2 linked regions of the Peribacillus sp. FSL E2-0218 genome follow. The protein of the gene in region 1 interacts with the protein of each later gene in a pairwise test. Links are inferred from orthologs where the notes say so. Each region holds a gene or a part of one and is shown in the gene's direction. Other genes may lie near its edges. The genes, in order: tpiA and pepT.

Region 1 (3,102 bases):
TCGATTAGAGATATTGAATTAAAGGGGAAACGTGTATTTTGCCGTGTTGATTTCAACGTACCGATGCAGGACGGAAAGATTTCGGACGATACAAGAATCAAAGCTGCATTGCCGACGATTTCCTACCTGACGGAACAAGGCGCAAAAGTCATCTTGGCGAGCCATCTTGGCCGTCCTAAAGGACAAGTTGTGGAAGAATTACGTTTAGCTCCTGTTGCCGAACGACTAAGCGAGCTTAGCGGCAAGGATGTGCAAAAGGCTGAGGAAGCATATGGCGAGTCCGTTCAATCCATGATCGACAATATGGAGAGTGGCGAGATCTTGTTATTGGAAAACGTCCGCTTCTATCCAGGCGAAGAAAAGAACGATCCAGAATTGGCGAAGTCATTCGCTGCACTTGCCGATGTTTATGTGAATGATGCATTCGGGGCTGCCCATCGTGCCCATGCTTCGACGGAAGGGATTGCCCACCACCTTCCAGCCGTTTCCGGATTGCTGATGGAAAAAGAGCTTGCCGTGCTCGGAAAAGCTTTATCAAACCCGGAACGTCCTTTTACAGCTATAATTGGCGGCGCAAAAGTAAAGGATAAAATAGGTGTCATCAAAAATCTTTTGGAAAACGTCGATCATTTGATCATTGGCGGCGGCCTTGGTTATACATTCATTAAAGCGCAAGGTCATGAAATCGGTAACTCGCTATTGGAAGAAGACAAGATTGAACTGGCCAAATCCTTCATCGAAAGCGCAAAAGAAAAAGGCGTGAAGCTGCATTTGCCGATTGATGCCGTCGTTACGGCTGAATTTTCACCTGATGCAGAGACTGAAATCGTCAATATCGATTCGATACCAAAAGAGAAAATGGCTCTTGATATCGGTCCGAAAACAAGTGAATTATATGCGGATATCATCAAAGGCTCCAAGCTTGTCATTTGGAATGGGCCTATGGGCGTGTTTGAATTCGATAAATTTGCGAATGGTACAAAAACCGTTGCCCAAGCCTTGGCTGATGCAAAAGATACTTACAGCATCGTCGGCGGTGGAGATTCTGCTGCGGCTGCCGAAAAGTTTGGGTTGGCGGAAAAAATGTCCCATATTTCAACGGGCGGCGGTGCATCTCTTGAGTTCATGGAAGGCAAGGAATTGCCGGGCGTTGTAGCATTGAACGACAAATAGGCGTGAACCGTCAAAAATTTTTCAACTTTAGAAGGGATGAGAAACCATATGCGTAAACCGATTATTGCAGGTAACTGGAAAATGAATAAGACACTATCTGAGGCAACTGCCTTTTTAGAAGAAGTGAGCAATTTAATTCCTAAGCAAGATGTAATCGATACGGTTGTATGTGCTCCTGCTTTGTTTCTGGATCAATTAGTTCAAGCTGCAAAGGGGACCGATGTAAAAATCGGGGCACAGAACATGCACTTTGAAGATAATGGAGCCTTCACAGGAGAAGTCAGCCCGATCGCATTAGCTGATCTTGGTGTCTCTTATGTCATCCTAGGCCATTCCGAACGTCGCGAAATGTTCAATGAAACGGATGAAGCCGTTAATAAAAAAGCTCATGCCGCTTTCGCTAACCAATTAACCCCGATCGTTTGCTGCGGTGAAACGCTTGAGCAGCGTGAAGCTGGCGAAACGAATGATTTTGTTGCCTGTCAGATCGAAAAAGGCCTAGCGGGCTTATCCGACGAGCAGTTGAAACAAGCTGTCATTGCCTATGAACCGATTTGGGCGATTGGCACTGGTAAATCATCATCTGCACAAGATGCGAATGAAGTATGTGCACATATCCGTTCAGTAGTTGCTGACAAGTTTTCTAACGAAGCGGCAGCGGCCATCCGTATCCAGTACGGCGGCAGCGTAAAACCTGAGAATATCAAAGAGTACATGGCGCAACCTGATATTGACGGTGCATTGGTAGGCGGGGCAAGCTTGAAGCCGGATAGTTTCTTACAATTGCTGGAGGCTGGTCACTATGAGTAAGTCGCCTGTGGCACTTATCATCTTGGACGGTTTTGGCTGCCGCAGCGAGGAAAAAGGAAATGCTGTTTATCATGCGAAAAAACCGAATTTTGACCGTTATTGGGAGCAGTACCCGCACTCCCATCTAACTGCAAGCGGCGAAGCAGTCGGCTTGCCTGCAGGACAAATGGGGAACTCGGAAGTGGGCCATTTGAATATCGGTGCCGGACGCATCGTTTATCAAAGCCTGACCCGTGTGAACCTGGCAATCCGCGAAGGCGAGTTTGCAGAAAACCCGACCTTGGTCGAGGCTATGAAGCATACCAAGAAAAAAGGTACAGACCTTCATCTATTTGGGCTTCTTTCGGATGGCGGCGTGCATAGCCATATTGAACATATGTATGCCTTGCTGAGATTGGCAGCCAAAGAAGGAGTCAAGAATGTGTATGTCCATGCGTTCCTCGATGGGCGTGATGTCGGACCAAAAACGGCTCAGGGCTATATCAAGGATGCCGAGGCGAAAATGAAGGAAATCGGTGTAGGCCGCTTTGCAACCATTTCGGGAAGATATTATTCCATGGACCGTGACAAACGCTGGGAGCGTGTCGAAAAATCCTACCGTTCAATGGTATATGGAGATGGCCCAGCTTATCCTTCTGCACTGGAATGTGTCGAGGATTCATATGAACATGGTATTTTTGACGAGTTCGTGATTCCTTCGGTCATTACGGCGGAGGATGGCAAGCCGGTGGCGACGATTAAGGATGAGGATGCCGTTATCTTTTATAACTTCCGTCCCGACCGGGCGATCCAGATTTCGAATACATTCACGAATGAGGACTTTCGCTCATTTGACCGCGGTCCCGGACATCCGAAACACCTTCATTTTGTCTGCCTGACGCATTTTTCGGAAACGGTTGATGGATATGTTGCATTCAAGCCGACAAATCTCGATAATACATTAGGGGAAGTGCTTTCTCAAAACAAGCTTACTCAGCTTCGCATTGCTGAAACGGAAAAATATCCGCATGTGACGTTTTTCATGAGCGGTGGCCGAGAAGAGAAGTTTCCTGGTGAAGAGAGGATTTTAATTAATTCTCCGAAAGTCGCTACATACGATCTAAAACCGGAAATGAGTGC
Region 2 (3,327 bases), 320 kb from region 1 along the record:
GGATCACTGGGGAAAACAAACACTGGAACCAGCACGTCATTGATGAATTCGGCAATTACGATTATCTAATGTTCGCGAACATCGATTACAGCCAGCCCGAAGTTCGCCAGGAAATGATTACTTGGGGAAAGTGGATGGTTGATACATTGAAGTGTGATGGCTTCCGCTTGGACGCCGTGAAGCATATTGATTATGAATTCATTAATGATTTTTTACAGGAGCTCATTCCTTATACGAAAGAACATTTTTTCATGGTCGGGGAGTTTTGGAAAGCCGATGTGAAATCCTGTCAAAACTACTTGGAGCAAACCAATCATGACCTCAATTTGTTCGATGTTTCCCTGCATTATAAATTTCATGAGGCCTCAAATGCAGGAACCGACTTCGACCTCTCAACCATCTTTGATGATACCCTCGTAAAAACCAATCCGGAACAGGCCGTCACTTTTGTCGACAACCATGACTCCCAGCCTCATGAATCGCTGGAATCATGGGTAAAGGATTGGTTTAAACCGTCTGCATATGCTCTTATCCTGCTGAGGCAATGCGGTTACCCCTGTGTCTTTTACGGGGACTATTACGGCATTGGCGGTCCTTCGCCGGTACCCGGGAAAAAGGATATATTGGATCGCCTTTTATATGCCAGATATGAAAAAGCGTATGGGGAACAGAAGGACTATTTTGATGATCCAAATACGATAGGCTGGGTTCGATTAGGGGTTGAAGAGCTGGAAGGCTCGGGGTGTGCGATCGTTGTCTGTAACGCAGACCACAACAGTGAAAAAAGAATGTTCGTGGGTGAGCAACGTGCAGGCGAAATCTGGACTGATGTAACCTATCACAGAGATGATCACATCACCATTGAAGAAGATGGCTACGCGACCTTTCCCGTACATGGAAAAAGCGTATCCGTATGGGCCCTGAATGAAAAACCGCTTGAAGCAGAAGAAAACTAATATTCCAAAAGCGAAGAACAGCATGCCGTTTCCCGCATGCTGTTCTTCGCTTTGAAAATTCAAAAAAATTCTCATGGCCAGACAACCATTCATGGTAAGATAAGGTAAAAAGGAGCTGATGGACAAATGAAGAATGAAATCATTAATAGATTTACTTCTTATGTGAAAGTGGATACACAATCAAATGAGGAAAATCCCTCCTGCCCCTCCACACCTGGTCAGCTGACCTTGGCAAATGCTTTAGTGAAGGAGTTGCAATCCATAGGCATGGAAGAAGTGACGATTGATGATAATGGCTATGTAATGGCGACGCTTCCAGCCAACACGGATAAGGATGTCCCGACGATCGGGTTTTTGGCCCATATCGATACAGCAACGGATTTCACAGGGAAAAACGTAAAACCGCAGCTCGTTGAAAACTATGATGGACGCGATCTTACTTTACATGAAAAATTGGACATCGTCCTCTCACCGAATGAATTCCCTTCACTTAAGGATTATGAAGGGCATACTTTAATTACGACGGATGGGACAACCCTGTTGGGCGCAGATAATAAGGCCGGCATTGCCGAAATCATGACGGCCATGGATCATTTGATACAGCACCCGGAAATCAAGCATGGAAAAATCCGTGTCGCCTTTACACCGGATGAGGAAATCGGCAGAGGCCCGCATAAGTTTGATGTCGATGCTTTTGCTGCCCAATTTGCCTATACAGTTGACGGCGGCCCCCTTGGCGAACTTGAATATGAAAGCTTCAATGCGGCATCGGCCAAAATCAAAATCAGTGGGACCAACATTCACCCCGGTACCGCTAAAGGAAAGATGGTCAATTCTGCTAAAATCGCCATGGAATTTCACAATATGCTCCCAGCGGCAGAAGCACCGGAACATACGGAGGGCTACGAAGGTTTTTACCACCTGCTATCCTTTCAAGGCGATGTCGAAGAGACTAGGCTTTCCTACATCATCAGGGATTTCGATCGCCAAAAATTCAATGAGCGCAAGGAATATATGACGCACATCACCAAGGAACTAAAAGAAAAGTATGGACAAAAACGTATCCAGCTTGAATTGCAGGACCAATATTTCAATATGAGGGAAAAAATTGAGCCAGTCAAAGAAATCGTGGACATCGCCCATGAAGCCATGGAAAAACTCGGTATACAACCAAAAATCTCGCCAATCCGCGGTGGAACGGATGGATCTCAATTATCGTATATGGGCCTGCCGACACCCAATATATTCACCGGCGGTGAGAACTTTCATGGCAAATATGAATTTATTTCCGTCGATAATATGATGCTGGCCACAAAGGTGATCGTTGAAATTGCCTCCCTCTTTGAAAGAAAAGCGAAGTAGCTTTATAGAAATCTCACGAATGACCTTTTTCATAAAGGAAAACCCCAAACCTAAGCGGTCTGGGGTTTTTCCATCATGCGCGTATCCAGTGTCGGTGCTTGGCAATGGCCTCGATAAAGGCAGCGCCGCTATTTTCATCCGTGATGGCCACAACGCCTGCATTGGGATCAAAGGAACCTATGCCTGCCTTCGTTAGGATATCAGCACCTTCTTTGCCCGCACCAATTGCCTTGAAATGATTGTAAGCTTCATTCACAAAGAAAATGGAGTCCTTAGATGCTTTTAGAGCATCAACACTTTTCTGACCTCCTGCTACATAAACGGCATCGTACAGTACCGAATCGGCTGTCAGGAATGTTTGCTCCACTTCAACTTGCTGTTCTGTTGAACTTGTAATCATTCCCCGATTAATACTGACGATCTCCGCAGTTATTCCTGCCGCCTTGAACGATTTCAATACTTGATTAACCTCAGATGCGTTGAAACCATCGGCAGCCAGGATTGCCACTTTTCTGGTTGCGGCCGTTTTCACTTTCATTTGCTCTTGGCTTAGCGCGGGAGAGGTTAACTCGGTCTCAGCCTCATTCCTGTTGGTTGGAGGATTCGCTCCCACACCCTTGGCAATTGTTCGGGCCAGTTCGAAATCTACATTGCTGAACATCTCGACAACCTGCTGCTGGACGTCCTTACTTTTCACTTTCCCCACTTCAAAGTGGAAAGCGGCAATAATATGCTCCTTCTCCACTTCCGTCATGCTATTCCAGAATAGTTTAGCTTGGCTGTAATGGTCCTTGAAGCTTTCACTGCGCTGGCGCACCTTCCTGCCATCGACCTTTTCCTGATAGTGCGCATAGCCGCCCTCCGCTTCGGAAGCCGGTTCCGGGGAGTTACCTGCAAGGGAATTCTTATGGTAGCTGACCGGTCCTGGATTGATTGTCATCCGATGCATCCCATCGCGCTGATTGTTATGAAAAGGGCATACTGGCCTGTTTATCGGAAGCTCATGGAA

Evidence for each region.
Region 2: the proteins of tpiA (region 1) and pepT interact in binary tests that used the Escherichia coli proteins (3 or more experiments, as listed by UniProt). The link is inferred for Peribacillus sp. FSL E2-0218 from one-to-one orthologs.

Annotation. Positions count from the first base shown.
Region 1 is NZ_CP150304.1:4,818,841-4,821,942, reverse strand. Bases 333-3,102 are described here. They hold tpiA (triose-phosphate isomerase), read left to right. Parts: upstream 333-1,221; coding sequence 1,222-1,983; downstream 1,984-3,102. Other genes in these bases: gpmI (2,3-bisphosphoglycerate-independent phosphoglycerate mutase), read left to right, coding at 1,976-3,102; MHI53_RS23375 (phosphoglycerate kinase), read left to right, coding at 333-1,173. In the rest of the region: more of MHI53_RS23375, read left to right, coding at 1-332. UniProt on the Escherichia coli protein: Involved in the gluconeogenesis. Catalyzes stereospecifically the conversion of dihydroxyacetone phosphate (DHAP) to D-glyceraldehyde-3-phosphate (G3P).
Region 2 is NZ_CP150304.1:5,140,176-5,143,502, forward strand. Bases 206-3,200 are described here. They hold pepT (peptidase T), read left to right. Parts: upstream 206-1,082; coding sequence 1,083-2,318; downstream 2,319-3,200. Other genes in these bases: MHI53_RS24860 (alpha-amylase), read left to right, coding at 206-956; MHI53_RS24870 (catalase), read right to left, coding at 2,392-3,200. Outside these bases: more of MHI53_RS24860, read left to right, coding at 1-205; more of MHI53_RS24870, read right to left, coding at 3,201-3,327. UniProt on the Escherichia coli protein: Cleaves the N-terminal amino acid of tripeptides.